Regions from separate parts of the Kitasatospora sp. NPDC051705 genome, predicted to be linked through region 2. Evidence: riboswitches for the same ligand, from Rfam matches in the RefSeq annotation. Region 2 holds a riboswitch; the other holds the start of a gene.
The links. A riboswitch is a leader RNA that binds a small molecule or an ion and turns the genes downstream of it on or off. The one in region 2 is predicted to bind S-adenosylmethionine.

Region 1 (15,371 bases), on a different contig from region 2:
TCCAGCCGGAGCAGGACGAGATCGTCCGCTCGGACGTCACGGGGACCATCTGCGTCCAGGGCGCCCCGGGCACCGGGAAGACGGCCGTCGGCCTGCACCGCGTCGCGTTCCTGCTGTACGCGCACCGCGAGCGGCTGGCCCGCACCGGCACGCTGGTGATCGGGCCGAACAACGCGTTCCTCTCCTACATCGAGCAGGTGCTGCCGGCGCTGGGCGAGCTGGACGTCGCCCAGGCCACCGTGCAGCAGCTGGTCGGGCACGTCGAGGTCCGGGGCGAGGACACCCCGGAGGCGGCCCGGCTCAAGGGCGACGCGCGGCTGGCCGAGGTGCTGCGCCGGGCGGTGCGGGCCGGGATCACGCTGCCCACCGAGCCCTGCGTGGTGGTCCGCGGCTCCCGCCGCTGGCGCGTCCCGGCGTACGAACTCGTGGAGATCATCGAGGAGTTGAAGGGCCGCGAGATCCGCTACGGCGCCGCCAGGGACGCCCTGCCGCAGCGGATCGCGCACGCGGTGCTGCTGAAGATGGAGCAGGGCGGCGAGGCGCCGGACGACCGGGTGCAGGACGCGGTGGCCCGCAACGTCGCGGTCAAGGCGGTGGTGAAGGAGTGCTGGCCGGCGGTCGACCCGGCCAAGCTGGTGCTGCGGCTGCTCTCCGAGCCGGCGTTCCTGGCCGAGTGCGCGGAGGGCCTGCTGACCCCCGAGGAGCAGCTGGCGGTGCTCTGGCCCAAGCCGGGCCGCTCGGTGCGGACCGCCCGCTGGACGCCGGCCGACGCCGTCCTGGTCGACGAGGCGACGGACCTGGTGCAGCGCACGCCCTCGCTCGGCCACGTGGTGCTGGACGAGGCGCAGGACCTCTCCCCGATGCAGTACCGCGCGGTCGGCCGCCGCTGCACCACCGGCTCGGCGACCGTCCTCGGCGACCTCGCCCAGGGCACCACCCCGTGGGCGACGGCGAGCTGGCCGGACGCGCTGCGCCACCTGGGCAAGCCGGACGCCCACGTCGAGGAGCTGACCAAGGGCTTCCGGGTGCCCGAGGAGGTCATCGCGTACGCCTCGCGGCTGCTCCCGGCGATCGCCCCGGGGCTGGCCCCGGCGTCCTCCGTCCGCGAGGCTCCGGGCTCCCTCGTGGTGCGCCGCGTCGAGGAGGACGGCTCGACGGAGGCCGTGCTCGCGGCCTGCCGGGAGGCGCTGGAGCACGAGGGCTCGACCGGGCTGATCGCCGCCGACGCCCGGATCCCGCGGCTGGCCGAGGCGCTGACCGCGGCCGGGCTGCCGTACCTCTCCCCCGGTGAGGAGACCAGCGAGCAGGCCCGGCTGACCCTCGTGCCGGCCTCGCTCGCCAAGGGTCTGGAGTACGACTACGTGGTGCTGGACGAACCGGCCGCGGTGGTCGCCGGCGAGCCGGACGAGCGGACCGGACTGCGCCGGCTGTACGTGGCGCTGACCCGTGCCGTCTCCGGCCTGACGGTGCTGCACAGCGAGCCGCTGCCCGAGCAGCTGCGCTGACGGGGTGGGTCCGGCCCCGCCGGGGCCGACCCCGGTGCCCGCTCAGGCGTCGATCAGCGCCCGCCACTCGGCCACCTTGGCGGCGTCGACCGGCGTGTCCCAGCCGGCGACCCGTACCGCGCCGCCGACGTGGAAGGCGTCGAAGCCCTCGGCCCGCAGGCCCTTGAGGTGCTCGGCGCGCAGGCCGCCGCCGATCAGGATCCGCTGCCCGTACCCGGGCTCGCCGGCCCGGGCGGCTTCGGCCCGCAGCACCTCCCGCCCGGCGTCCACCCCGGCGGCCGCGCCGGAGGTCAGGAAGGTGTCCAGTCCGGGCAGCGAGCCGACGGCGGCCCGCAGGGCGGCCCGGTCGGCGCTGTGGTCGATCGCCCGGTGGAAGGTCCAGCGGCAACCGGCGACGGCCTCCGCGACGGCCTCGGTGGCAGCCCGGTCGACGGTGCCGTCGGCGTCGAGGAAACCGAAGACGAACTCCTCGGCTCCCTCGGCGCGCAGTGCGGCGGCCCGGGCGGCCAGCGCGTCGAGGTCGCCCGGGGCGAAGCCGTCCCTGATCCGGAGCATGACCCGCAGCGGGATGCCGACCGCGGCCCGGATCCGGGCGAAGTCCTCGACGGACGGGGTGAGCCCGTCCGCGGCCATGTCGGTGACCAGTTCGAGGCGGTCGGCGCCGCCCGACTCGGCGGCCTGGGCGTCCTGGGGCGTCAGCGCGATGACTTCGAAAATTGGTCTAGACATGCCGGACAGCCTGCCACATCGCCCGGCCCCCGGCGAGACCCGGGCGCCCTCCCTGCGACGGGACCGGGGCGCCCCCTCAAGGGGCCGCCCGGCCCCCGGTGGTCACGCCAGGCCGGGCCGCTCCTCGACCCCGTCGCCACCACCCACGCCGCCACCCTCGCCGTCACCGGGGCCGGCGCCCCGGCCACCACCACGGCCGGCCGCACGCACGGCCACCGCCACCAGCACCAGCAGGCCCGCCGCCGGCGCCACGACCGGCAGCACCTGCGAGATCCCGCGGCCCTCGCGCCAGATGTTGAACAGGCCCGCGAAGGTGGTCAGCGACAGCACCGCGACCCCGATCGCGGCCGGCACCACCCGGCCGCGCAGCACGGTGAACGTCAGCAGCAGCGGCACGAGCAGCAGCAGCACGAACCACTGGACGTCCAGCGGGAAGTTCGTGTCGTCCCAGCGCTGCAGCGCGACCAGCAGCCCTCCCCCGGCCACCGAGGCCAGCACCACGCCCCGGGTGCGCCAGTCGGGTGCGGGCAGCAGCGCGGTCGGCGCCGCCAGCAGCAGCACCGCGGCCACCGCGGCCGGCAGGGTCGCCATCCCGACGTACCCGGCCCACCAGAGGTCGAACGCCGGCCGGACGAGCGCCTGCGCCAGGACGCCCAGCCCCATGACGGCCTGCACCACCGCGATGACCCGCACCGCCGTCCAGCGCCCCAGCAGCGCCGCCACCGCGAGCAGCAGCGCGACCACCGGCGGCGCGATCGTCTGGGCGTAGGTGCCGTACGAGTGGTCCCAGGTCAGCTTCCAGGCGGCCCGGTCCGGGTCGAGCACCCACGGCACCAGCCCGGCCCCGGCCAGCGCGCCGGCGACCATCGGCGCGGCCAGCGCGAGCACCCGCCCCAGCACCGAGGAGCCGGTCAGCCCGAGCCGCACCCGCAGTCCGTACAGCGCGAGGTCGAACACCTCGCGGGCGACGGCGGAGCGGCCGGCCTCCGCCGTGGTGTCGGCGAAGACCGCGGCCATCTCCTCGCCGCGCTCCCGGCGGTAGTGCGCCGGGTAGAGCTGCAGCGCGGCCCGCAGCGCCGCCGAGGGCGCCCCCAGGATCGGTGTGGTCATGCGAAACGCCCCCTCTTCGTGGACCTCCCCGGCGACTCCGCCGGCTTCCCCTGCAGCATCGAGCGGACCGCCGAGAGCCGGCGCTCCGCCTCGGTGGCCACCGCCCGCAGCCGCTCGGCCTCGGTGGCGAGCGCGGTCCGACCGGCGGCGGTCAGGGCGTAGCTGCGCCGGGCCCGGCCGTCCACCACCTCCTCGGCCGCGACCTCGATGAGCCCCTGCTGCAGCAGGCGGTCGAGCGCGCCGTAGAGCGTGCCGGTGCGCATCGTGACCCGTCCGTCCGAGATGGCGGCGATCTCCTGGATGAGCGCGTAGCCGTGTCTGGGGGCGTCGGCGAGTGCGGTGAGCAGCAGCAGCGTGGGCTCCTGCATCGAGCGTTCAGTCATGTGACTACATATATCGTCGATCTACCTATCGGTCCAGTGCGACGGCACCGCGAGAATGGCCCCCATGCCCATCACCGAGGAACGCGCCGGGGACCACACCGACGACCGCGCGGACGCCCTGCTCGCCGACTGGACCGCGCTGCTGCACCGCTGCGCCGCGACCGAGGACCCCGAGCCGTACGGGCGGGAGCTGCTGCGCCGCTGGGCCGAACCGCAGCGCCGCTACCACACCCCCGAGCACCTGCGGGCCGTGCTGCGGCACGTCGACGAGCTCGCCGGGCACGCCGCCGACCCGGACGCCGTCCGGCTCGCGGCCTGGTTCCACGACGCCGTCTACCGGCCCGACCGCTCCGAGAACGAGGAGCGCAGCGCCGCCCTGGCGGTCCGCGCGCTCACCGCCGCCGGCCTGCCCGCCGCGCGGGTGGCCGAGGTCGAACGGCTGGTCCTGCTCACCGTCACGCACCGCCCCGAGCCGGGCGACCGCGACGGCGAGGTGCTCTGCGACGCGGACCTCGCCGTGCTCGGCGGCAGCCCCGGGGCGTACGCCGCGTACGCGGCCGCCGTCCGGGAGGAGTACGCCTTCGTCCCGGAGCCCGACTTCCGCGCCGGCCGGGCGGACGTCCTGCGCCGGCTCCTCGCGCTGCCCGCGCTCTACCGCACCCCGGCAGCCCTGGCCCGCTTCGACGCCCCGGCCCGCGCCAACCTGGCGGCCGAACTGGACCGGCTGGCGTCCGGCGGGGCCTGAGAACGGCACCCGGCCACGGCGTGTCCGACAAGACACGCCCCAGGGCGTGTCTTTCGGATCACGTCGGATCAGCGGGCGTCGTTGGGGTGCGTGCATCGGCGGCGCCGAGGAGGGAGTCCATGCGGAGCATCGGCGACTGACGAGAAGCCGGCGTGGGGGTACCCCCGGCCGAAGGCTGGGGGAGTGCGTGCCCCGGCGGCGACCGCCTGGCGTGATCCGAAAGACACGCCCTAGGCGAGTCCCCCGACCGGCGCGACCACCGCACCGTGCTTGCCGCACACCCAGTGCGGCTCCGGCCCCAGCTCGGGCTCCACGCTGAGCGCGTGCGGGTCGCCGTCGGCGGCGCAGTCGGCGCACAGCGGCCAGCGGCCGTAGGCCTCCAGCAGCGCGTCCTGGACGTCCTGGGCGACCAGCCCGAGCACGTACTCGGTGCCGTCCGGCCACTGCTCGAGCCACCAGCGGCGGTGGGTCACGGCCTGTTCCACCAGGGAGACGACGGCGGCGTCCGCCACGTCCCGCGCGGTGAGGTCGGCCAGGATCAGGGCCCGCGCGTTGTGCAGGGCGGTCTCGATGTCGTCGGAAGCCATCTGTCCATTCTCCGGTAGTGCGCCGCTGGAACGCCGTGTGGGCGGCCCCCCGAAGGGGACCGCCCACACGATCGGGATTCGACCGATCCGATCTCAGGAGATCAGGATCAGAAGTCCATGTCACCGCCCGGCATGCCGCCGCCGGCGGCCGCGGCGGCCTTCTCCGGCTTGTCGGCGATGACGGCCTCGGTGGTGAGGAACAGCGCCGCGATGGAGGCGGCGTTCTGCAGCGCGGAGCGGGTGACCTTGGCCGGGTCGATGATGCCCGCGGCGACCAGGTCGACGTACTCGTTGGTGGCGGCGTTCAGGCCGTGACCGGCGGGGAGGTTGCGCACCTTCTCCACCACGACGCCGCCCTCGAGGCCGGCGTTGGTCGCGATCTGCTTGATCGGGGCCTCGAGCGCGACCTTGACGATGTTGGCACCGGTGGCCTCGTCGCCGTCCAGCTCCAGCTTGTCGAAGGCGACACCGGCCTGCAGCAGCGCGACGCCACCACCGGCGACGATGCCCTCCTCGACGGCGGCCTTGGCGTTGCGGACGGCGTCCTCGATGCGGTGCTTGCGCTCCTTGAGCTCCACCTCGGTGGCCGCGCCGGCCTTGATGACGGCCACGCCGCCGGCCAGCTTGGCGAGGCGCTCCTGGAGCTTCTCGCGGTCGTAGTCCGAGTCGCTGTTCTCGATCTCGGCGCGGATCTGGTTCACGCGGCCCGCGACCTGCTCGCTGTCGCCGCCACCGTCGACGATGGTGGTCTCGTCCTTGGTGATGACCACCTTGCGGGCGGTGCCCAGCAGGTCGATGCCGGCGTTCTCCAGCTTGAGGCCGACCTCCTCGGAGATCACGGTGCCACCGGTGAGGATGGCGATGTCGCCGAGCATGGCCTTGCGGCGGTCGCCGAAGCCCGGGGCCTTGACGGCGACGGACTTGAAGGTGCCGCGGATCTTGTTCACGACCAGGGTCGACAGGGCCTCGCCCTCGACGTCCTCGGCGATGATGACGAGCGGCTTGCCGCTCTGCATGACCTTCTCCAGCAGCGGCAGCAGGTCCTTGACCGAGCCGATCTTGGAGTTGGCGATGAGGATGTACGGGTCCTCGAAGGTCGCCTCCATGCGCTCCAGGTCGGTCGCGAAGTAGGCGGAGATGTAGCCCTTGTCGAAGCGCATGCCCTCGGTGAGCTCGAGCTCCAGACCGAAGGTGTTGCTCTCCTCGACGGTGATGACGCCTTCCTTGCCGACCTTGTCCATGGCCTCGGCGATCAGCTCGCCGATCTGGGTGTCGGCGGCCGAGATGGAGGCGGTGGAGGCGATCTGCTCCTTGGTCTCCACGTCCTTGGCCTGGGCCAGCAGCTGGTCGGAGACGGCGGCGACGGCCTTCTCGATGCCGCGCTTCAGGGCCATCGGGTTGGCGCCGGCGGCGACGTTGCGCAGACCCTCGCGAACCAGGGCCTGGGCGAGCACGGTGGCGGTGGTGGTGCCGTCACCCGCGACGTCGTCGGTCTTCTTGGCGACCTCCTTGACGAGCTCCGCGCCGATCTTCTCGTACGGGTCCTCGAGCTCGATCTCCTTGGCGATGGAGACACCGTCGTTGGTGATCGTGGGGGCGCCCCACTTCTTCTCCAGCACGACGTTGCGGCCCTTGGGGCCGAGCGTGACCTTCACTGCGTCGGCGAGCTGGTTCATGCCACGCTCAAGGCCGCGGCGAGCTTCCTCATCAAAGGCGATGATCTTGGCCATCAGAAGTGGTCCTCCGGGACACGGTCGACTGCTCGGACCAAGGGGTGCCCGCGACGGACGGCCCTGGTGTGCGGGGGTCTTTTCCCCTACCGCTCCCGGGGGCCTCACCGACCCGGTCCGCTGTCACTCTCACGCTGTGAGTGCTAACGCCAATGATTAGCACTCCGGGTGGTCGAGTGCAAGCCCAATCGCGATCCCGCGAGCCGTCCGGCGCGATCCCGGGGGCCCCCGCAACTCCCCGCCCGGGAACGCCGACGGGCCCGCACGACGCGTGTCGTACGGGCCCGCCGAGAAGCGAGTGGTCACCAGCCGTGGGCCGCGCCGAGCTCCTGGAGCCGAAGAGGTCAGACCGAGCGGACCATGTCCGCCTGCGGGCCCTTCTGTCCCTGGGAGATCTCGAACTCGACCCGCTGGCCCTCCTCGAGGGTGCGGTAGCCGTCCATCTGGATCGCGCTGTAGTGGACGAAGACGTCCGCACCACCGTCGACCGCGATGAAGCCGTAGCCCTTCTCCGCGTTGAACCACTTGACGGTGCCCTGAGCCATTCCGAACTCCCCTAGTGCTGTGCTGGCCCTTCACGCGCCCGCAGGTCGCGGGCCCGGGTCTGGTTTGGAGGCCGGCCCGGGGAACCCCCCCTGGGCGCAGCCGTGCACGCCGCAATCCTCCGCCGGGGCGCCTGACGGCATCCTGTGAGCGGCTGACTACGTCGACCGCCGCTGAATGTATCCGGATCGACGCCCTCTGCAACAGGGTCAACTGCGGGGAATTCCGGGTGCGCACCAGGGGACACTGCGGGCGGAATCGGAATGAACTCGGCATTTGACGCCGGACATAGCGGACGAATTACTACAGATCACCGCGCGAATTCTGACATCGGCCTGACATGTTTCGCAGCGCCGGGGCCCAGCGGGTCTCAACGGCCGGACGGCGGTCCGGCGAATCGCGGGGGAGGATGAAGAGAATCCCTTTTCCCAGCCGAGCCACACTCTACTCCGACTCCACCGGGATATATTCCCGCCGAAATGCGCACGGCCGCCCACGCGCACGGAGAGCGGAATTCCGTGCGCGCGGGCGGCCGGCCCGGGCGGGTGCGGCTCAGCAGCCGCCGGCCACCGCCGGGATGATCGAGACGCCGGCCCCGTCCGCGACCTCCGTCGCCAGGCCGTCGGCGAAGCGCACGTCGTCGTCGTTCACGTAGACGTTGACGAAGCGGCGCAGCTTGCCGGTGTCGTCCAGGATGCGGGCGGAGATGCCCGCGTGGTTCTTCTCCAGGTCGGCGATGACCTCGCCGAGGGTGGCGCCCTCGGCGCTCACCTCGGCGGCGCCGCCGGTGTAGGTGCGCAGGATGGTGGGGATGCGGACGTTGACGCTCATGGCTCTCCTAGCGGGGGTGCGGCCCAGCGGGTGGGGGTGGTTCAGGCGGACGCGAGGCCGGCGTCGCGGAAGGACGCCAGGGTCGGGCGGATGACGGCGGTCATGCCGGCCCCGGCGACGGCGTCCAGGGTCTTCAGGCCGTCGCCGGTGTTGATCGCGACGGTCTCCTTGGCCGGGTCGAGCTGGCCGGTCTCCACCAGCTTCTTCAGCACGCCGACGGTGACCCCGCCCGCGGTCTCGGCGAAGATGCCCTCGGTCCGGGCCAGCAGCCGGATGGCGTCCACCACCTCGGCGTCGGTGACGTCCTCGACGGCGCCGCCGGTGCGCCGGGCGATGTCCAGCACGTACGGGCCGTCCGCCGGGTTGCCGATCGCCAGCGACTTGGCGATGGTGTCCGGCTTGACCGGCCGGATCACGTCCTGGCCGGCCTTGAACGCGGCCGACACCGGCGAGCAGCCCGCCGCCTGGGCACCGAAGACCTTGTACGGCCGGTCCTCGACCAGGCCGAGCCTGATCAGCTCCTGCAGACCCTTGTCGATCTTGGTCAGCTGGGAGCCCGAGGCGATCGGGATGACGATCTGCTCCGGCAGCCGCCAGCCGAGCTGCTCGCAGATCTCGTACGCCAGCGTCTTGGAACCCTCCCCGTAGTAGGGGCGCAGGTTGACGTTGACGAAGCCCCAGCCCTCACCGGCCGGGTCGCCGATCAGCTCCGAGCAGAAGCGGTTCACGTCGTCGTAGTTGCCCTCGATGCCGACCAGCTCGCCGCCGTACACCCCGGCCATGACGACCTTGCCCTGCTCCAGGTCGTGCGGGATGAACACGCAGGACCGGAACCCGGCCCGGGCCGCCGCCGCACCCACCGCACCGGCCAGGTTGCCGGTCGACGAGCAGGACAGCGTGGTGTAGCCGAAGGCCCGGGCGGCCTCGATGGCGCAGGCCACCACCCGGTCCTTGAAGGAGTGGGTGGGGTTGCCCGAGTCGTCCTTGACGTGCAGCGGGGCGGTGAAGCCGAGCTCGCGGCCCAGGTTGTCCGCCTTCACCAGCGGGGTCCAGCCGGGGTTCAGGTTGGGCTTCGAGGCGACGTCGGCCGGCACCGGCAGCAGCGGGGCGTAGCGCCAGATCGAGGTGGGGCCGGCCTCGATCCGCTTGCGCAGCTCCTCGGCCCGCTCGCCGCCGAACTCGTAGGCGATCTCCAGCGGGCCGAAGCACTCCAGGCAGGCGAAGCTCGGACCGAGCGGGAAGCGGGTGCCGCACTCCCGACAGGACAGGGCGGCGGCGGGGCCGAGGTCCACGGATGCGGGTGCGACGGTGTCGATAGCCATGATGGCGAGGCCTCTCTCCTCATCTTCCCCGTGGCGCGGTCGCGCCACAGGCCGGAATTGGCACCTGTCCCGCCGGGGCCTGTACGACGACAGCCGAGCGAGAAGGTTGCCGGGACGTCAACGGGCCGTTCCCTCAGTCCCTCTGGATGAGCTTGTGAAATTGTGGTGGCGCTCAACGGTGACCCCGGCGTGCAAAGGTCCGACCGCTGTACGAAGACTGTATCCGAAGGCGTCAACGCCGAACGGGACCGTCCGCCACGCGAGATGACGCGTCCCACCCGATCCCGCCGAGGAGAGTCACGTGCCCGCCGAACCGATCCCCGCGCTCCTCCCGCAGGCGGCGTCCTGGCTGCGCCGCCGCTCGTGGAGCGCGGCCGACCGGCCGGTGCGCACCCTGCTGGAGGCCAAGCGCCGCACCGGTCACACGGTCAGCGTGGTGCTCCCCGCCCTGGACGAGGAGGCCACCGTCGGCGACATCGTCCGGACCGTCCGGCGCGAGCTGATGGAGCGCGTCCCGCTGGTCGACGAGCTCGTCGTGGTCGACTCCGGCTCCACCGACGCCACCGCCGCCGTCGCGGCGGGGGCGGGCGCCCGGGTGGTGCACCGCGACGCCGTCCTGCCGCGGATCCCGGCCGTCCCCGGCAAGGGCGAGGTGCTCTGGCGCTCACTGTTGGTGACCCGCGGCGACATCGTCTGCTTCGTCGACGCCGACCTGCGCGAGTTCGACCCGGCCTTCGTCTCCGGCATCCTCGGCCCGCTGCTCACCGAACCGGACATCCAGCTGGTCAAGGCCATGTACGACCGCCCGCTGGAGGTGTCGCTCGACGGCTCGGCCACGGGCGGCGGCGCCGTCGTGCCGTCCGGCGGCGGCCGGGTCACCGAACTGGTCGCCCGCCCGCTGCTGAACCTGCACTGGCCGGAACTCGCCGGTTTCGTCCAGCCGCTGGGCGGCGAGTACGCCGCGCGCCGCTCGCTGCTCGAACGGCTCCCCTTCCCGACCGGCTACGGCGTCGAGCTCGGACTCCTGGTGGACGCACTGGAGGCGGTCGGACTGGACGCCCTCGCCCAGGTGGACGTCGGGGTCCGGCACCACCGGCACCAGGACGGCCAGGCGCTGGGCCGGATGGCCGCCACCATCTACCGCACCGCCCTGGAACGGCTCGACCGCACCCACCGGCTGAAGGCCTCCGCCGACCTGGTCCACCCGCTGCTGACCCAGTTCACCCGGGACCCGCGGACCCGGGAGTTCACCGCCCACACCCACCCGGTGACGGCTGTCGAGCGCCCCCCGATGCACACCGTGCCCGAGTACGCGACCCGGCACTGAGGGGTTTGCCGCCCCGGGGCCACGGCAACGTACCAACCATGGGCGATCTCACGACCGAACGTTCGAGCGCGACCGGCACCGCCCCCGTCCTGGTGGCCTCCAACCGGGGACCGGTGTCGTTCGGAACCGCTGACGACGGCACGCTGACCCTCCGGCGCGGTGGCGGGGGCCTGGTCTCCGGCCTCTCCGCCATCGACGACCCGAACGCCGTCTGGGTCTGCGCCGCCCTCGGCGCGGCCGACCGCAGAGCAGCCGCCGAGGCCCCGGACGGCCGCCTCGACCGCGCCGGGCACGACGTCGGCGGACAGGCCGTCCGGATGCTCGACATCGACCCGGACACCTTCGCCCGCGCCTACAACGGCGTCGCCAACTCCACCCTCTGGTTCGTCCACCACCTGCTGTACGCGACCCCGACCGCCCCCTCCTTCGACGCGGACTTCCGCACCGAGTGGGCCGCCTACACGGCGTACAACACCGCCTTCGCCGAGGCCCTCGCCGCCGAGGCGGCCCCCGGCGCCGCCGTCCTCGTCCAGGACTACCACCTGTCGCTGACCCCGGCCCTGCTCCGCGCCGCCCGCCCCGACCTGCGGATCGGCCACTTCTCGCACACCCCCTGGGCGCCGCCGGACTACTACCGGCTGCTGCCCGACGACGTCGCCCGGGCCGTCCTGACCGGCATCCTGGGCGCCGACCGGGCCGGCTTCCTCACCCGGCGCTGGGCGCTCGCCTTCGCCGACTGCTGCGAGGAGCTGCTGGGCGCCGTCGTCGACCGCGAGGCCCTCACCGTCACCCTCACCGGGCCCTCGGCCGGGGAGACCCGCACCACCCGGCTCGGCGTCCACGCGCTGGGCGCCGACGCCGACTTCCTGCGCGAGCGCGCCCACCGCCCCGACGTGGACGAGCGCCTGGCCGTCCTGCGGGAGGCCGTCGGCGGGCGCCGCACCATCGTCCGGGTCGACCGCACCGAGCTGAGCAAGAACATCGTCCGCGGCCTCCAGGCCTACCGGCACCTGCTGCGGACCCGCCCCGAGTGGCACGACCGGGTGGTGCACATCGCCTTCGCCTACCCGTCCCGCACCGACCTCGCCGAGTACCGGGCCTACACCGCCGAGGTCCGGCGGCTCGCCGGGGAGATCGACGCCGAGTTCGCCACCGACACCTGGAAGCCGCTGATCCTGCACGTCGACGACGACTTCCCGCGCTCCCTGGCCGCCTACCGGCTCGCCGACGTCGCCCTGGTCAACCCGATCCGGGACGGCATGAACCTGGTCGCCAAGGAGGTCCCGGTGGTCTCCGACCACGGCTGCGCCCTGGTGCTCTCCCGCGAGGCCGGCGCGCACGCCGAGCTGGCCGAGGACGCCCTGACGGTGAACCCCTACGACGTCATCGCCACCGCGGACGCCCTGCACGCGGGCCTCACCATGGCGGAGGAGGAGCGCGCCGACCGCACCAAGCGCCTCGCGGCGGCGGCCACCGCACTCCCCCCGCAGCAGTGGTTCCTGGACCAGCTCAGCGCGCTGTGAGCGACCGGCTCGACGCGCCGTGAGCGACCGGCTCAGTGCGCCGTGAGCGCCAGGGCCAACCCTTCGAGCAGCTCCACCACGCCGGCCGGGCCCGGGACCACCAGGTCCGCCCGGTCGGCGAGTTCGCGCACCGGTGCGTCCCCCACCGCGCCGCTGCACACCAGCAGGCCCGCCAGACCCTCGCCGCGCAGCTCCTCCACCGCCGCGAAGGCCGCCACGTCCCCGAGGTCGTCGCCCGCGTACAGCACCGACCGCGCCGCGCGCTCACGCAGGAAGCCGGTCAGCGCCGCCCCCTTGTCGACCCCGGGCGGCCGCAGCTCCAGCACCAGCCGCCCGGGCTCCACCACCAGCCCGAGCCCCGCCGCGAGCTCGCCGACCGGCCCGCGCAGCAGCTCCAGCGCCTCCTCGGGCGCGTCCGTGCGCCGGGTGTGCACCGCCAGCGAGCGCCCCTTGTCCTCCACCCACGTCCCGTCGGGCGCCCCCGTCTCCGCCAGCAGTCCGGGCAGCGCCGCCCTGGCCCGCACCACCCCGGGGTGCACCGGCGGCGCGCTCACCTCGCCGTCCTCCCAGCGCTCGGCGCCGTAGTGCCCGAGCACCACCACCCCGGGGAGCCCGGCCAGGCCCCCGTACTCCACCGCCAGGGCGGCCGGGCGGCCGGTCACCACCACCACGGCCCGCACCCGCGGGCCCAGGGCCCGCAGGGCGGCCACCACGCCGGGATGCGCCCTGGCCCGGTCCGGGTCCGGCACGATCGGCGCCAAGGTCCCGTCGAAGTCCAGGGCGATCACCGCGCCCCCGGGCGCCTCCAGGATCGCCCGCACTCCGTCCCGCCCGGCCGCAGTGACCGGCGTCCACGTCTCTTCGAAGCCCATGCCCGAGCCATACCCCGCTGCCCGACTCCCACCCAACCCGTCCGGCGGCACCCACCGCGAGCGGCGCGACGCGACCGCCGCGACGCGGCGCGGCCCGGCCCGCAAGGTTCAGCGCGCGGCCCGGCGGGCCTCCCGGATCCGCCGCAGCCGGTTCACCAGCACCGGCGCGTGCGCCAGGGCCTCCGGCCGGTCCAGCATCGCGTTCAACAGCTGGTAGTACCGGGTGGAGGAGATCCCCAGCTCCTCCCGGATCGCCCGCTCCTTCGCCCCGGCCGTGCGCCACTGCCGCCCCTCCAGCGCCAGCACCGCCACGTCCCGCTCACTCAGCTCGCCCACCAGGACACCTCCGCCCTCACTACGGAGTGTCATTCTCGCGCGGAACCCCGACACACTCTGCGTCCTCCGCGCACCCCGCACCCCGGATAGCGTCGGAACCATGACCACGCCCAGCTTCGCCGTGCACATCCCCACCGCCGACCTCGAACCCGACCCGCTCGACCCCGCGCAGATCGTCTCCGGCTCCCCGGAGGTCTCCGGGAGGGTCCTCGCCGAGTCCCCCGACGGCCGCCAGCTGCGCGGCATCTGGCAGATCACCCCGGGCGTGGTCACCGACGTCGAGGCCGACGAGATGTTCGTGGTGCTCAGCGGCCGGGCCACCATCGAGGTCGAGGGCGGCCCGACCCTGGAGGTCGGCCCGGGCGACTGCGCGGTGCTGCGCGAGGGCGACCGGACCACCTGGACCGTCCACGAGACCCTCCGGAAGGCCTACGCCATCACGCTCCCGTAGGGCCCCTCCTCGAACCCGCGCCCGCGGGGCGGTTCCCCCACCGGCCCGGGTTCACTTGCGGACCCGGGCCGCCTCCTTGACCGCCGCGTCCTGCAGGCCGGTGAGCACCTGCTTCGGGTCCCCGGTGACGGCCTGCCCGATGCCGGCCTTGATCCGGTTGCTGACGTCGCCCCAGGCCGGGTCCCCGAAGGGGTAGAAGCTGGCGTTGCCGAGCCCGGCGGCGAACTGCTTCAGGTCCTCGTGCTTCGGGTCCGAGGTCATCTGCGCGAACGCGTCCTGGGTGACCGGCAGCAGGTTGTACTGCTCGTCGAACTTCAGCTGGTACTCGCGGGTGTAGGCGAAGGACAGGAACTTCTTGATCTCGTTCTTGTGCCCGTTGGCCTTGAACGCCATCATCCAGTCCGCGACGCCGAGGCTCCCGGTCTTGGTCACGCCGTCCTTCTTCGGGATCGGCGCGGTGCCGAAGTCGATCTTCCCGGCGGTCGCCATCCGCAGCAGCGTCGGGTGCCCGTTCAGCATCGCGACCTTCCCCGCCGCGAAGTCCTGGAACACCGGGGTGCGGTTCATCCTGCCCGGGTCGGCGTAGGTCAGCCCGGTGGCCACCAGGTTGCTCTTCAGCCAGCCGAAGGTGGCCTGGTTCTGGTTGCTGTCGATGGTGTAGTTGCCGACGTCGTCGGAGAGGCTGCCGCCGCCGCTGAGCGTCCACAGCATGGACTCGGCCGGGGCCTCCTCCGGTCCGAGCGGCAGCCCGTACGGGGTCACGCCCGGCACCTTGGCCTTGATCTTCTCGGCGGCCTGGCGCAGCTCGTTCCAGGTGGCCGGCGGCTGGGTGATGCCGGCCTGGCGGAAGACCGCCTTGTTGTAGAAGAGCACCCGGGAGGACGAGACGAACGGGATGCCGTACTGGGTGCCGAGCACCTGGCCGGCGTGCGAGAAGGTGTCCAGGAACTTGGCCTGGGTGTCCATCGAGAGCACGTCGCCGGCCGGGTAGAGCCGGTCCGCGGCGACCTGGTCGGCGAAGCCGCCGGTCTGCAGCAGGTCGGGGGACTTGCCGGCCGCGATCATGTCGTCGACCTTCTTGCCGATGTCGGTCCAGCTGTCGACCTCGACGTCGACCTTGATCCCGGGGTTCGCCGCCTCGAAGCCGCGCGCGACCTCGTCCCAGTACCGCTTGGAGCCGGTGTCGGCGTTCTCCCCGTAGTCGGCGGCGACCAGCTTGAGGGTGACCGTCCCGTCGCCCTGCCCGCCGCACGCGCTGACCGCGGGGAGCACCAACGCGCCGGCCAGCGCGGTGCCGAGGACACGGGTGGGAACGTGGGCGCGCCTGTTCAACGCGGGTACCGCCTTCGGGGGGAGGACTGCGGCCGAACGGGGGAA
Region 2 (15,371 bases):
GCTGCACCGCCTGCGTCCCGCTCGCGGTGAAGGAGATCTCGTCGGCCCGCGCCCCGAGGGCCTCGGCGACCGTTTCGCGGGCGGCGTCCAGCAGCATCCGGGCCTGCCGGCCGGAGCGGTACAGCCGGGCCGGGTCGGCCCAGCCCTCGTCCAGGGCGGCGGTCAGCGCCTGCCGTGCGACGGGGTGCAGGGGGGCCGTCGAGGCCGCGTCGAAGTACACGGTCACATTTAACGGCACTCCCGGGGGCGTTCCGGCGGGGCGACATCACTTACCGGCCGTCAGTCGATCACCCCGAATGTCCGCTTCGTCCGCGTCCGACGGGTCGTCACCCGGGTTGTTCGAGGTGATCCCCCGATCGGGCGTATCGACCTCGAATGCCTGCGATGACCTGCGGTGCAGCCCTTGCCGGGCCTGATCGGGCGACCGGGCGGCGCGTTACGGGGGGCTCCCCGTCAGGAGCGCATAAGGCTGGAGTAGGGTTTGGCCCGCATAAGCATTCAAACCGTGCCCGTGGACGGGTCGCCGGGGAGGCTCACAATCCTCCACGGGGCGACGCGAAGGCGGGCGAGACTTCGGGAAGGCGCTACGTGAGTCCCAACGGCTCCGACCGCTCGCCGCGGCGCACGATGCGGCGGAAGCTGCCTCAGGCGCTGGCACTGGGCCTCGTCATCGCGACCGCCACCGGCTGCTCGGCCAACGACCTCCCCAGGCTTGGCCTCCCGAGTCCCGTCACTGAGCAAGGACCCCTGGTCCTTCACATGTGGCAGGGCTCCTGGATCGCGGCACTGGTGGTCGGCGCACTGATGTGGGGTCTGATCCTCTGGAGCGTGATCTTCCACCGGCGCAAGCGCACCGGTGTGGAGGTTCCTCCGCAGACCCGGTACAACGTGCCCATCGAGGCGCTCTACACCGCGGTCCCCATCATCATCGTCTCGGTGCTCTTCTACTTCGTCGCCCGCGACGAGTCGAAGCTGATCTCCGTCTCCGAGAAGCCGCAGCACGTGGTCAACGTGGTGGGCTTCCAGTGGAGCTGGGCGTTCAACTACGAGAACACCGAGACCCCCGACCCGGCCAACAAGGACGCCGCGTACGAAGTCGGTACGCCCAAGGACGCTCCGACGCTGTGGCTGCCGGTCAACGAGACGGTGCAGTTCCGTCTCACCTCGCGTGACGTCATCCACGACTTCTGGCCCGTCAACTTCCTGATGAAGATGGACGTCGTGCCGGGCGTGGTGAACAAGTTCGAGGTCACCCCCAACGTCAAGGGCGAGTACATGGGCAAGTGTGCCGAGCTGTGTGGCACCGACCACTCGCGCATGCTGTTCAACGTCAAGGTCGTCGACCGCGCCGACTACGACAAGCACCTGGCGGAGCTGCGAGCCAAGGGCCAGAACGGCGCGGTGCCCTCCGGCGTCATCTCCATGGGAAGTGAAGACAAGTGACCATCCTCAACGAGCCCGCCGCGGCCGGCGGGGGCGCCGGGGCCGTCACGGTCGGGGCGCAGCGGACCCGGAAGCCGGGTTCGACCATCATCAAGTGGTTGACCACCACTGACCACAAGACGATCGGCACCCTGTACCTGGGCACGTCGTTCGCCTTCTTCCTGATCGGTGGCATCCTCGCCCTGGTCATGCGCGCCGAGCTGGCTCGTCCCGGGACCCAGATCCTGTCGAACGAGCAGTTCAACCAGGCGTTCACCATGCACGGCACGATCATGCTGCTGATGTTCGCGACCCCGCTGTTCGCGGGCTTCGCGAACTGGATCATGCCGCTCCAGATCGGCGCTCCGGACGTGGCGTTCCCGCGTCTGAACATGTTCGCGTACTGGCTGTACCTCTTCGGCTCCGTCATCGCGGTGGCCGGCTTCGTCACCCCGAACGGCGCCGCCAGCTTCGGCTGGTTCGCCTACTCGCCGCTGTCGGACGCCGTCCACTCGCCGGGTGTCGGTGGCGACATGTGGATCATGGGCCTGGCCTTCTCCGGCTTCGGCACGATCCTCGGTGCGGTCAACTTCATCACCACGATCATCTGCATGCGCGCCCCCGGCATGACGATGTTCCGGATGTCGATCTTCGTCTGGAACGTCCTGCTGACCGCCGTGCTGGTCCTGCTGGCCTTCCCGGTCCTGGCCGCCGCGCTGTTCGCCCTGGAGGCGGACCGCAAGTTCGGGGCGCACGTCTTCGACCCGACCAACGGCGGGGCGCTGCTGTGGCAGCACCTGTTCTGGTTCTTCGGTCACCCCGAGGTGTACATCATCGCGCTGCCGTTCTTCGGCATCGTGTCGGAGATCATCCCGGTCTTCAGCCGCAAGCCGATGTTCGGCTACTCCGGCCTGATCGCGGCCACCATCGCGATCGCCGGTCTGTCCGTGACGGTGTGGGCGCACCACATGTACGTCACCGGCCAGGTGCTGCTGCCGTTCTTCTCCTTCATGACCTTCCTGATCGCGGTCCCGACCGGTGTGAAGTTCTTCAACTGGGTCGGCACCATGTGGAAGGGCTCGCTGAGCTTCGAGACGCCGATGCTGTGGACGGTCGGCTTCCTGGTCACCTTCCTCTTCGGTGGTCTGACCGGTGTCCTGCTGGCCTCGCCGCCGATCGACTTCCACGTCTCGGACTCGTACTTCGTCGTCGCCCACTTCCACTACGTGGTGTTCGGCACCGTCGTCTTCGCGATGTTCGCCGGCTTCCACTTCTGGTGGCCGAAGATGACCGGCAAGATGCTCGACGAGCGCCTCGGCCGGATGACCTTCTGGACGCTGTTCATCGGCTTCCACACCACCTTCCTGGTGCAGCACTGGCTCGGCGCGGAGGGCATGCCCCGCCGCTACGCGGACTACCTGGCCTCGGACGGCTTCACCACGCTGAACACCGTCTCGACCATCGGTTCGTTCATCCTCGGCCTGTCGATCCTGCCGTTCATCTACAACGTGTGGAAGACGGCCAAGTACGGCGAGAAGGTCGAGGTCGACGACCCGTGGGGCTACGGCCGCTCGCTGGAGTGGGCGACCTCCTGCCCGCCGCCGCGGCACAACTTCCTCACGCTGCCGCGGATCCGTTCCGAATCGCCGGCCTTCGACCTCCACCACCCGGAGATCGCCGCGCTGGACTACCTCGAGAACCACGGTGAGCCTGCCAAGCACCTCGCCGGCGTGACCCCGGCGAAGTACGACGCCCCGAAGCTGGACAAGGGCAAGAAGGAGGGCGACGCCTGATGAAGGAACAGGGAAAGATCTTCCTCGGCCTCGCGGTCTTCGTCCTGGCGATGGCCATCACCTACGGCCTGTGGACCAACCACTCGGACCTGGGCATCGAGGCGGCCGGCACCACCGCGCTGTTCCTGGCCTTCGCCCTCTGCGCCTTCATCGGGTACTACCTGGCCTTCACCGCCCGCCGGGTGGACAGCGGCGCGGGTGACAACCCCGAGGCCGAGGTCGCGGACGACGCCGGCGAGCTGGGCTTCTTCGCCCCGCACAGCTGGCAGCCGCTCTCGCTGGCGATCGGTGGCGCGCTCGCGTTCATGGGCGTGATCTTCGGCTGGTGGCTGATGTTCTGGGCGCTGCCGGTGATCCTGGTCGGCCTCTTCGGCTGGGTCTTCGAGTTCTACCGGGGCGAGAACCAGAACCAGTAGTCCTCCGGTTCGAGCCACGCACACCAGGGCCGCTCCTCCCGCACGGGGGGAGCGGCCCCGTTGCGTCCCCGGGGTGACGGACTCACTCACCCGGGCGAACCCGGGGTCGCTCGGATGTCGCTTCTCCGGACGCCGTTCCTACGATCTGATCAATCGTGCGAACCCCGGAGGCGGTCATGCCCGACAGGCGCGGAATCGCAGGCATCGGCGGCATCTCGCTGGCCCTCGCAGTGCTGGCCCCGCTGGCCGCCTGCTCGTCCGGCGACGAGGAGGCGGTCGGCCCCCATCGGATCGACGCGGCCCCGCTGGTCCACCTCTCGGCCGAGGGCAAGGTCGACCCGTCCCAGCCCGTCACCGTCACCGCGGTGGACGGCAGCCGGCTCACCGACGTCACCGTGGTCGGCCCGGACGGGCGGGTGGTGGCCGGGCAGCTCGCCGAGGACCAGCGCAGCTGGCGGACCACCGGCCGGCTCAAGGCCGCCACCGACTACTCGGTGCGGATCGCCGCCGACGACGGCAAGGGCGGCCGCGGCGACACCACCGCGGGCTTCAGCACCCTGGCCGCCCAGCGGCTGCTGACCGCCAAGCTCGGCCCGGACTCCTCCGGCACCGGCGTCTACGGGGTGGGCCAGCCGCTCACCGTGCAGCTCTCCGAGGCCGTCAAGGACCCGCAGGCCCGTCAGGAGGTCGAGCGCCTGCTGACGGTCACCTCCCAGCCCGCCGTCACCGGCGCCTGGTACTGGGTGGACGACAAGAACCTGCACTTCCGCCCGCAGGAGTACTGGCCGGCCGGGACCACCGTCTCGCTGGCCTTCGACGCCACCGGCAGCCGCATCGCCGACGGCCTCTACGGCGGCGACCGCAGCACGCTGCGGCTGCGGATCGGCGAGCGGGTCGAGTCGGTGGTCGACGCGGCCGCCCACGAGCTCACCCTCAAGAGGGACGGCGAGGTGGTCCGGACGATCCCGGTGACCACCGGCAAGCCCGGCTTCGACACCCGCAACGGCGTCAAGGTGGTGCTCGGCCAGGAGCGCTCGGTCCGGATGAGCGGCGAGACGATCGGCATAGCCGCCGGCAGCTCGGAGTCCTACGACCTCAACGTGGAGTGGGCCACCCGGGTGACCTGGAGCGGCGAGTACGTCCACGCGGCGCCCTGGTCGGTCGGCTCGCAGGGCGTGGCGAACGTCAGCCACGGCTGCACCGGCATGAGCACCGACAACGCCAAGTGGTTCTACCAGAACACCCGGGTGGGGGACCTGGTGACGGTGGTGAACAGCCTCGGCGCCACCATGGAGCCGTTCGGCAACGGCTTCGGGGACTGGAACCTCACCTGGACGGACTGGGTCAAGCACAGCGCCCTCGGACAGCCCGTCAGCACCACCGAGCCGCCCGCCCAGGCGCACGCCTCCGGGATGGTCCGCCCCGAGGTCTGACCGGCCTCCGGCACGGCCCTGCGACCGGCCCTCCCGGACCCTAGGCCTCCGGGAGGGCCAGCCGCAGGGCGGTGTCCACCGCGGCCAGGGCGTCCGCGCGGGAGAGCCCCAGCCGGCTCGCCCGGTCCGCGTAGTCGGCCGCCGCCGCGGCGGCCAGCCGGTGCGCGGTGTCACCGGTGGCGGCGATCAGCGTGCCGCGCCGGCCGTGGGTCTCCACCACGCCGTCCGCCTCCAGCTCCCGGTAGGCCCGGGCCACCGTCCCGGCGGCCAGTCCGAGCTCCTCGGCCAGCGCCCGGACGGTGGGCAGCCGCAGCCCCGTGGGCAGCTCGCCGGAGCGGGCGCGCTCGGCGATCTGGGCCCGGATCTGCTCGTACGGGGGAGTGGCGGCGGCGGGGTCGACGGACAGCTGCACGGTGGCTCCTGGGGGCTGCGGACGGGTGGGGCCGGTCGGACGGGGCCGGGTGGAGGGGGCCGGTCCGACGGGGTCGGGCGGGGGACGGCAAAGCCCGAGGGCCGCCGACCAGAAGAACTCTGGTCAGCGGCCCTCGGGTGCGACGCCGCGGGGCGTACGGGATCAGTGGTGGCCGTGGCCGCTGGTGATCTCGTGGTGCTCCTCGGAGGTCGGCTTGGGGATCTGGGCGCCCTCGCCGTAGAAACCGCGGGAGAGCTTGGCCCGGGTGCGGGTGAGGAGGCCGGCCCGGTGGGCCACGCCGTTCTCGTCCGCCTGGGCGGGCAGCTCGACCGGCTGGACCTGCTCGTGGGCGGTGAGCTTGAAGAGGTCCTTCTGCGGCAGCTGGGCGTGCACCTCGACGAACTCGCCGTGCGGCAGGCGCTTGATGACACCGGTCTCGCGGCCGTGCAGCACCTTCTCCTTGTCACGGCGCTGGAGGCCGAGGCACCAGCGCTTGGTGACGATGAAGGTGATGACCGGGACGACGAAGAAGCCGACGCGGACGAAGTAGGTGATCGAGTTGATCGACAGGTGCAGGTGGGTGGCGAACAGGTCGTTGCCACCACCGACCAGGAGCACCAGGTACAGGCTGATCCAGGCGGCGCCGAGCGCGGTGCGGACGGGCGCGTTGCGCGGGCGGTCCAGGATGTGGTGCTCGCGCTTGTCGCCGGTGATCCAGCCCTCGATGAAGGGGTAGACGGCGATGGCGACCAGGACCAGCGGGAAGATCATCAGCGGGATGAACACACCCAGGTTCAGGGTGTGGCCGCCCCAGACGCTGATCTCCCAGCCCGGCATGACGCGGATCAGGCCCTCGGAGAAGCCCATGTACCAGTCCGGCTGGGCGTCCGTGGACACCTGGTCGGGGCGGTAGGGGCCGTACGCCCAGATCGGGTTGATCGTGGCGATCGCCGAGATGGCGGCGATGAGGCCGAACACCAGGAAGAAGAAGCCACCGGCCTTGGCCATGTAGACCGGCATCAGCGGCATGCCGACGACGTTCTTCTCGGTCTTGCCCGGGCCCGCCCACTGGGTGTGCTTGTGGTAGAAGACCAGGATCAGGTGCGCCACCAGCAGGCCGAGCATGATGCCCGGGATCAGCAGCACGTGGATCGTGAAGAAGCGCGGCACGATGTCGTGGCCGGGGAACTCGCCCCCGAACAGGAACATCTGCACGTAGGTGCCGACCAGCGGGACGGCGAGGATCGCGCCTTCCATGAAGCGGATGCCGGTGCCCGACAGCAGGTCGTCCGGCAGCGAGTAGCCGAAGAAGCCGTCGAACATGCCCAGGACCAGCAGCAGGAAGCCGAAGACCCAGTTGATCTCACGGGGCTTGCGGAACGCGCCGGTGAAGAACACGCGCATCATGTGCACGAGCATCGCCGCCACGAAGACCAGCGCGGCCCAGTGGTGGATCTGGCGGATCAGCAGACCGCCGCGGACCTCGAAGCTGATGTCGACCGTCGACGCGTACGCCTCGGACATCCCGATGCCCTTGAGCGGGACGTAGGAGCCGTTGTAGACGACCTCGGCCATCGAGGGCTTGAAGAACAGCGTCAGGTAGACGCCGGTCAGGATGATGATGACGAAGGTGTAGAGGCAGATCTCGCCCAGCATGAAGGACCAGTGGTCCGGGAAGATCTTGCGCAGGTTGGCCTTGGCGAGGGAGTAGATCCCCAGCCGGCCGTCCGTCCAGTCAGCGGCGGCTTCCCACTTGTTGGCGGGCTTGGCACGCGTGCTGGCGGGCTTGGTGGCACCGGAGGTGGTGCTGCTCGCGCTACTCATCGAGCACGCTCCCAGTAGCTCGGGCCGACGGGCTCGTCGAAGTCGCCGGTGGCGACCAGGAAGCCCTTCTCGTCAGTGGTGATCTTCAGCTGCGGCAGCGGGTGGCCGGCCGGGCCGAAGATGACGCGCGCGCCGTCCGCCAGGTCGAAGGTCGACTGGTGGCAGGGGCAGAGCGCGTGGTGGGTCTGCTGCTCGTAGAGGCTGATCGGGCAGCCGACGTGGGTGCAGATCTTCGAGTAGGCGAGGATGCCCTCGAAGCCCTTCTCACGCGACTTGTCGTCCTTGATGTCCTCCGGTGCGATGCGCACCAGCATCAGGGCGTCCTTGGCGATCGCCTGCTGGAAGTCCTCGTCGTGGACGTGCAGGCCCTCGGGCATGGCGAACGTCAGCGAGCCGACGACGACGTCCTCGGCCTTCATCGGCTGGCTGGTGTTCATGTTGATGAGCTGGATCGGGTGGGCCGGGGTGGCCTCGTTCCAGCCCGTCTCCTTCAGCTTCTTCTCGGGCAGCGGCCCGAGGTCGCGGAGGAGGACGACGCCCGAGAGCGGGACGAGCGCCATCGAGCCGATGAGGGTGTTGCGGATCATCTTGCGACGGCCGAAACCCGACTCGGCGGCACCGGTCTGGAACTGCTGGATGACGTCCGCGCGGACCTCGTCGTCGGCCTCGATCGGGTGACGCTCGGCCGGCAGCTCGACGTCCGACATCAGGGTGCGGGCCCAGTGGACCGCGCCCGCGCCGATCATGAACAGCGCGACGCCCAGGGTCAGGCCGAGCGCGAAGTTCAGCGCGCTGACGTGACCGAGCGGGAAGATGTAGACGATCTTGTCCGGGTCGATGGCCACGTACGAGGCGATGAAGCCGACGGTGGCGAGCATCGAGACCACGAACATCAGCGAGACCTGACGCTCGGCCCGCTTGGCGGCCCGCTCGTCGATGTCGGTGCGACGGGGCTCGTGGGCCGGCAGGCCCGGGTCGGCGAACGGGTCGCCGTGACCGGCGACCTCGCCGGCGGAGCCGTGCGACTCCGGAAGCTTCTCTTCTGACATGTCGTGGCTCATGACTTCTTGGCCTTGGTGGTGTGGGCGGCGACCCAGATCGCGACCGCGATGAGCGTCCCGAGACCGAAGATCCAGCCGAACAGGCCCTCGGTCACCGGACCGAGGCTGCCGAGCGTGAGACCGCCGGGGTTGGGCTCATCGGAGGTGGTGTGGCGGACGAAGGCCACGATCTGCTTCTTCTGCTCCTCGGGCATGGTGGTGTCCGGGAACGACGGCATGTTCTGCGGGCCGGTCTGCATGGCCTCGTAGATGTGCTTGGCGTCCACGCCCTCCAGCGACGGGGCGTACTTGCCCTTGGTCAGGGCACCGCCCTGGCCGGCGAAGTTGTGGCACTGGGCGCAGTTGGTGCGGAACAGCTCGCCACCCTTGGAGATGTCGTCCGGGTTGGTCGAGGTGTACTGCTCCTGGCTCGGCGTCACCGGGCCGGGGCCGAGCGACGCCACGAAGGCGGCGAGCTGGTCGATCTCCGCCTGCGAGTAGATGTTCTTCTTGCGCGGCACCTGGGCGCCGGGCTGCTGGGCCGGCATGCGGCCGGTGCCGACCTGGAAGTCGACGGACGCGGAGCCGACGCCGACCAGGCTAGGACCGTCGCTGCTGCCCTGGCCGTTCAGGCCGTGGCAGGAGGAGCAGCCCACGGCGAAGAGCTTCTTGCCCTCATCGATCGCGAGCGACTGCGCGGCGACGTCCGCCTGCGCCTTGTCGGCGGGCGCGAACGCGGCGTACAGCCCCCCGGTTGCCGCCAGGGCGAGAAGTAGGACGACCAGCGCCGCCAATGGGTGGCGCCGTCGTGCGGAGAGCTTTTTCACGGAATAACCCCGGTGTCAGGATCTGGTCGACTGGTGGGTGCACCCGGCGGCCGGTCTGGCCGGCACGAGGCTGCCTGTCTAGGGCTGCGCGCGCGGTCGGTCGGTTGGGAGCGTCGCCACCGGCAGAATCGGCCCGACGCCGGTGAGGGCGGGGCCGGAGCCGGTGGCCAGCGACCTGATCAGCTGGTTACTTGATCAGGTAGATGGTCGCGAACAGGCCGATCCACACGACGTCGACGAAGTGCCAGTAGTACGACACCACGATCGCGGCGGTGGCCTGCTCGTGCGTGAAGCGCTTGGCTGCGTACGTCCGTCCCAGGACCAGCAGGAAGGCGATCAGACCACCCGTCACGTGCAGACCGTGGAAGCCGGTGGTCAGGTAGAACACCGTGCCGTACGGGTCGGAGGACAGCGACAGGCCGTCCTTCTTGACCAGCTCGGTGTACTCGAAGATCTGGCCGCCGATGAAGATCGCGCCCATCACGAAGGTGATGACGAACCACGAGCGGAGCTTCTTCACGTCCCCGCGCTCGGCAGCGAACACACCGAGCTGGCAGGTCAGCGAGGAGAGCACCAGGATCGTGGTGTTGACCGAGGAGAACGGCACGTTGAGTGCGCTCGCCTTCTCGGTCCAGAACTCCGGCCCCTTGACGGAGCGGAGCGTGAAGTACATCGCGAAGAGGGCCGCGAAGAACATCAACTCGGAACTGAGCCAGACGATCGTTCCGACGCTGACCATGTTCGGCCGGTTGACCGATCCGTGCGCGTGCCCGGTTTCTACTGCTGTTGCTGTCGCCACGACGGACATTATGTCGGTCCCTTATTCCGTCTTCACGCCGGGGGGTCTCCCTCGGAGTGTCCGGTGCGTGCGGTATGCCCCCCTGGGGGGCGGCGGGGTGCCCGGACGGGGGCTGAGCAGCGGCGTGTCCCTTTTCTGACGGTTCCTCGGAGGGCCCTACGACCCCCTTGCCCTGCGTGTCGTTGCACGCCCTGCAGGGCCTCCCGGGGTAGTGCGGGGGCGCCCTGTCGGCCGTACGGGTGGACCGGGCGGGTCCGGGTGACGGCGCGTCCTCCGGGCGGGTGAGCCCCGGGCGCGGCGGCTTGGGGAGGGAACGTCCGCGAGGGGGCCTCGACGGCGGGTGATCGGGAGTAGCATCCGGATCAGGCGAACGTGGTCCGGATCACACTTGAGGGAGCAGGGCCCATGGCGTACACGACCGACGAGACGCTCACCGTCCTCGTCTACAGCGACGACCGCAACACCCGCGAGCAGGTGCTGACGGCACTCGGCCGCCGGCCCGCCGAGGACCTTCCGGAACTGTCCTACCTGGAGTGCGCGACCACCCCCGCGGTGATCAAGGCCCTGGAGAAGGGCGGCGTGGACCTCTGCGTGCTGGACGGCGAGGCGGTTCCGGCCGGCGGGCTCGGGCTCGGGCGCCAGCTGAAGGACGAGATCTACGGCTGCCCGCCGGTGCTGGTGCTGATCGGCCGGCCGCAGGACTCCTGGCTGGCCGCCTGGAGCCGGGCCGACGCCGCGATCTCCCACCCGGTGGACCCGGTGGCGCTGGCCGAGGCCGTCGCCACCCTGCTGCGGGCCCGGCTGGCCAAGCGGGCCCCGGCCGGCCAGTGAGCCCGGCCGGTCTTCGGACCGGGCCGTCTCAGTACTAGAGAAGACAGCGCCGAGGGCACCCCGCCGCTCGATAGGCTGACTCCATCCGTACGGACGTCCCCCCGCCACGGGGAGACCGACAACAGCTGGAGTCAGCCATGGTGAACGTGAACCCTGCGAACGGTGGTACCGACCCCGCGCAGGTGGTCCGCACCTGGCCGGACCTCCTGGCGGCGCTGTTGAAGGGGGAGGACCTCGACCGCTCGTCCACCGCGTGGGCGATGGACCGGATCATGAGCGGCGAGGCGTCCCCCGTCCAGGTAGCCGGCTTCATGGTCGCGCTGCGGGCCAAGGGCGAGACGGTCGACGAGGTCACCGGCCTGGTCGACGCCATGTACGCGCACGCCGAGCCGCTCACCGTCCCCGGGCCGGCGGTGGACATCGTCGGCACCGGCGGTGACCGCGCCAAGACGGTCAACATCTCCACCATGTCGGCGATCGTCGCGGCCGCGGCCGGCGCCAAGGTGGTCAAGCACGGCAACCGGGCCGCCTCCTCGGCGAGCGGCTCCTCCGACGTGCTGGAGAAGCTCGGCGTCCGCCTCGACCTGCCCGCCCGGCGGGTCGCCGAGGTGGCCGAGGAGGTCGGCCTCACCTTCTGCTTCGCGGCCAAGTTCCACCCGTCGATGCGCCACGCCGCCACCGCCCGGCGCGACCTCGGCGTGCCCACCGCCTTCAACATCCTCGGCCCGCTGACCAACCCGGCCAAGGTGACCTCGCACGCGATCGGCTGCTTCGACACCCGGCTCGCCGGGCTGATCGCCGGGGTGCTCGCCCGGCGCGGCTCGACCGCCCTGGTGTTCCGCGGCGACGACGGCCTCGACGAACTGACCATCACCACCACCTCGCGGGTGTGGATCGTGCAGGGCGGCACCGTCACCGAGACCGCCTTCGACCCGCGGGACGTCGGCATCGAGCTGGTCGGCATCGAGTCGCTGCGCGGCGCGGACGCCTCCTACAACGCCGAGGTCGCGCGCCGGATGCTGGCCGGGGAGCGCGGGCCGGTGCGGGACGCCGTCCTGCTGAACACCGCGGCCGCGCTGGTCGCGCTGGACCTCGGCGAGGCGCCGCTCGCCGAGCAGCTCGCAGCCGGCATGGAGCGGGCCGCGCGGGCCATCGACTCCGGGACGGCGCAGGAGCTGCTGCGCCGCTGGTCGGAGGCGACCAGCCGGATCTGAGGCGGTCGCAGGGCCCGCGCCGGGAAGCCGGTGCGGGCCCCGGCACGTCCGGGGACGTCCGGATGGTGGACGGTCGTTTGACCACCCGGCGCGGGCCGACCTAGAGTCCTGTCCAGGTCATGAGTGACAGCGTCAAGCCCCAGCTGGCTGTCCGGCAACCCTCCGTCCGTGGCGGGGTGCCCTGGGTGAGGACCGGGTCGCTCGGCGAATCGTCCGTGCGGCAAGCGCGGACGCCGGACGACTCACACTCCCGGGGTCCCACACCCAGGAGGAGTGCATCCCCGTGTCGATCGCCACCGAAATCTGCGCCCCGCTCGCCGTCCTCGGCCACGACGTCCAGGTCCCGCTCGCCAACGGCGAGAAGGTCGGCTACGCGGCGCTCGACTACGCGGCCAGCTCCCCGGCGCTGCAGCGGGTCTGGGACGACGTCGCCGCCTACGCCCCCTACTACGGCAGCGTGCACCGCGGCGCCGGCTACCTCTCGCAGCTCTCCACCGACCTGTTCGAGCAGAGCCGCCGCACCGTCACCGAGTTCCTCGACCTGCGCGAGGGCGACCAGGTGGTCTTCACCCGCGCCACCACCGACTCGCTGAACCTGCTCGCCTCCGCCGTCCCGGCCGGCACCCGGGTGTTCGCCTTCGAGACCGAGCACCACGCCTCGCTGCTGCCCTGGGCCCACGCCGGGCTGGACGTCCGCTACCTGCGCGCCCCGCGCTCGCACGCCGAGGCCGTCGCCGCCCTCGACGCCGCGCTCGCCGACGCGCCCGAGGGCCCCAAGCTGCTCTGCGTCACCGGCGCCTCCAACGTGACCGGCGAGCTGTGGCCGGTCGCCGAGCTGACCGCGACCGCCCACCGGCACGGCGCCCGGGTGGTGCTGGACGCCGCCCAGCTGGCCCCGCACCACCGGGTCTCGGTGCGCGAGCTGGACGTCGACTGGATCGCCTTCTCCGGCCACAAGATCTACGCACCGTTCGGCGCCGGCGTGCTGGCCGGCCGGGCGGACTGGCTGGACGCGGCCGAGCCGTACCTGGCCGGCGGCGGCGCGACCCGGACGGTGGCCCGGCAGGACGACGGCTCGGTGGCCGTCCAGTGGCACACCGGCCCGGCCCGGCACGAGGCCGGCTCGCCGAACGTCATCGGCGCCTACGCCATCGCGTCCGCCTGCCGGGCGCTGACCGAGGCCGGCTTCGACGCCCTGGAGGCCCGGGAGCGGCAGCTGGTCGCCCGGCTGACGGCCGGCCTGGCGGAGATCCCGCAGGTCAAGGTGCTGAACCTGTTCGGTGCCGGCTCGGCCCGGGTGGGCGTGCTGTCCTTCGTCGTCCAGGGCTGGAACAGCTCGCACTTCTCGGCCGCGCTGTCCGCCGAGTACGGCATCGGCGTCCGCGACGGGCTGTTCTGCGCGCACCCGCTGCTGCGCACCCTGCTCGGGGACGAGGACGTCGCCCCCTCCGAGTGCGGTGCGCCGGAGCCCTCGCTGCCGGGCGAGCGCAGCCTGAACGCGATCCGGGTCAGCTTCGGGGCCGGCACGCCGGACGAGCACGTCGACCGCTTCCTGACCGCCGTCCGGGAGCTGGTCACGGACGGCGCGGCCTGGAACTACCGCAACGAGGGCGGCCGCTGCGTCGCCGACACCCGTCGGCAGGGCTGAGCGGCCCGGGAGCCGGCGGGGACTACTCGTCCAGGCCGAGCGCGAACGCCGCCTCCAGGTCGTGCTGGGAGTAGGTGCGGAAGGCGATCTGGGTCTCGGTGTGGGCCACGCCCGGGACCTTGTTCAGCCGTCCCGGGATGACCTCGGCCAGGTCGTCGTGCCGGCGCACCCGGACCATCGCCACCAGGTCGTAGCCACCGGTCACCGAGTACACCTCGCTGACGCCCTCGATGGCTGCGATGGCCTCGGCGATCTCCGGGATGCGGTCGACACTGGTCTTGATCAGGACGATGGCGGTGATCACGTTCGGCTCCTTTGTGGGGTGCCGCCAGCGTATCGGGCGTCAGCCGGGTCGTCTCGGGGGGTGGCTGACCACCGTGCAGGCGTAGAGGAAGCCCGCCGAGAAGCCGATCACGTGCACCAGGTAGGCCACCCCGGGCCCGGCTGCGTGGACCGACCACCACTGCAGCGCGAACCAGAGGCCGAGCACCAGCCAGGCCGGGAAGCGCAGCGGCAGGAACAGCAGCAGCGGGACCAGCGTCGTCACCCGGGAGCGCGGGTGGAAGCGCAGGTAGGCGCCGAGGACGGCGGAGATCGCACCGGAGGCGCCGATCAGCACCCGGGTCGAGTCCGCGGAGTGCGCCTCGGCCAGGGCGAAGCCGTACGTGGCCACGCTGCCGGCGGCCAGGTAGAAGACGGCGTACCGGGCGCGGCCGAGCCGTAGTTCGACGGTGGGGCCGAAGACGTGCAGGAAGAGCAGGTTGCCCAGCAGGTGCAGCCAGCCGGCGTGCAGGAAGAGCCCGCTGAGCACCGACAGCGCCGGGTGCTTGCCCGGGGTCGGGGCGGCCGGGCAGCCGGGGACGGGGTCGGGGGCCTCGGCCAGTTGCCCGGCGGTCAACGGGTGCCCGGTCAGCAGCTCGACCGGGACGGCGCCCCAGCGCTGCTCGTACCGCTGCTCCGCGCAGACCCGGGCCTGGCCGGTGCCGTACAGCGGGTTGAGCCCGGCGGCCGGGCCCAGCAGGAACACCAGGGTGTTGAGCGCGATCAGGGCGTAGGTAACCACCGGGGCGGGCACGGCCGGCCGGCCGTCCCGCTCGTCGGTGTGGCCCGGGGCCGTCAGCGCCATGCGGCCAAGCATCCCTCCGGCCCGGGCGGGTGACACCGCGCTGTACGGCAGGTGGCCTACTCGGGGCCCCGGACCGGGGCCGGGGCCGGGCCTGCGGCTTCGTGCAACCGGTGGCCGCGATGGTTGCCCCAGGCAATAGGCTTGGCGCGGGCATTCCCGCCTCCCGCCGCCGACGCCGGGGCTCCGGGGGGAGCGCCTAGCCCGCCCAGGGACCACCCGAGAGGACCCCCGATGACCGTCCCCGCCCTGACCGCCGAGACGCGCTGGCGCTGCACGCTGTGCGGCAACCTCACCCGCTTCGACGTGACCCGCTCCGCGCGGGTCACCGAGTTCCTGCACTTCGACCTGGCCGGCGAGTCCAAGGTCGAGGAGACCGAGGTGCTCAGCGAGACCGTCGAGTCGGTGCGCTGCCGCTGGTGCAACGCCGTCGACCAGGTCGAGCTGGTCGCCCGTCCCGGTGCCGAGGACGCGGCGGACCCGGCCGAGCAGGGCTGACGCCCCCGGTGCGGTGGGCGGTGCGCGGCGCGCCCGCCCACCGCGCTGGGACAATGCAGACAGGACGCACGGAGCGTGACGACAGGGGCGG

Region 1: it holds a riboswitch for S-adenosylmethionine, as region 2 does, so the genes downstream of both, thrC (threonine synthase) here and ACIA8Q_RS18580 (aminotransferase class V-fold PLP-dependent enzyme) in region 2, are expected to answer to the same signal.

The regions. Positions count from the first base shown of each region.
Region 1 covers NZ_JBITCO010000004.1:258,548-273,918, forward strand. Annotated here, with positions in the region: gene ACIA8Q_RS07730 (HelD family protein) at 1-1,505, shown strand, start outside; gene ACIA8Q_RS07735 (copper homeostasis protein CutC) at 1,548-2,234, opposite strand; gene ACIA8Q_RS07740 (hypothetical protein) at 2,337-3,344, opposite strand; gene ACIA8Q_RS07745 (PadR family transcriptional regulator) at 3,341-3,727, opposite strand; gene ACIA8Q_RS07750 (hypothetical protein) at 3,792-4,472, shown strand; gene ACIA8Q_RS07755 (hypothetical protein) at 4,703-5,059, opposite strand; gene groL (chaperonin GroEL) at 5,167-6,789, opposite strand; gene ACIA8Q_RS07765 (cold-shock protein) at 7,134-7,334, opposite strand; gene ACIA8Q_RS07770 (MoaD/ThiS family protein) at 7,885-8,163, opposite strand; gene thrC (threonine synthase) at 8,205-9,485, opposite strand; SAM riboswitch class I at 9,502-9,638, opposite strand; gene ACIA8Q_RS07780 (glucosyl-3-phosphoglycerate synthase) at 9,787-10,812, shown strand; gene ACIA8Q_RS07785 (trehalose-6-phosphate synthase) at 10,851-12,335, shown strand; gene otsB (trehalose-phosphatase) at 12,368-13,207, opposite strand; gene ACIA8Q_RS07795 (DUF3263 domain-containing protein) at 13,316-13,576, opposite strand; gene ACIA8Q_RS07800 (cupin domain-containing protein) at 13,644-13,994, shown strand; gene ACIA8Q_RS07805 (extracellular solute-binding protein) at 14,046-15,326, opposite strand.
Region 2 covers NZ_JBITCO010000013.1:75,500-90,870, forward strand. Annotated here, with positions in the region: gene ACIA8Q_RS18520 (aminotransferase class V-fold PLP-dependent enzyme) at 1-226, opposite strand, end outside; gene coxB (cytochrome c oxidase subunit II) at 589-1,443, shown strand; gene ctaD (cytochrome c oxidase subunit I) at 1,440-3,215, shown strand; gene ACIA8Q_RS18535 (cytochrome c oxidase subunit 4) at 3,215-3,631, shown strand; gene ACIA8Q_RS18540 (Ig-like domain-containing protein) at 3,808-5,064, shown strand; gene ACIA8Q_RS18545 (GntR family transcriptional regulator) at 5,105-5,476, opposite strand; gene ACIA8Q_RS18550 (ubiquinol-cytochrome c reductase cytochrome b subunit) at 5,639-7,300, opposite strand; gene ACIA8Q_RS18555 (Rieske 2Fe-2S domain-containing protein) at 7,297-8,349, opposite strand; gene ACIA8Q_RS18560 (c-type cytochrome) at 8,358-9,167, opposite strand; gene ACIA8Q_RS18565 (heme-copper oxidase subunit III) at 9,355-9,975, opposite strand; gene ACIA8Q_RS18570 (hypothetical protein) at 10,372-10,797, shown strand; gene trpD (anthranilate phosphoribosyltransferase) at 10,935-12,011, shown strand; SAM riboswitch class IV at 12,127-12,244, shown strand; gene ACIA8Q_RS18580 (aminotransferase class V-fold PLP-dependent enzyme) at 12,295-13,659, shown strand; gene ACIA8Q_RS18585 (Lrp/AsnC ligand binding domain-containing protein) at 13,682-13,963, opposite strand; gene ACIA8Q_RS18590 (rhomboid family intramembrane serine protease) at 14,003-14,785, opposite strand; gene ACIA8Q_RS18595 (hypothetical protein) at 15,017-15,280, shown strand.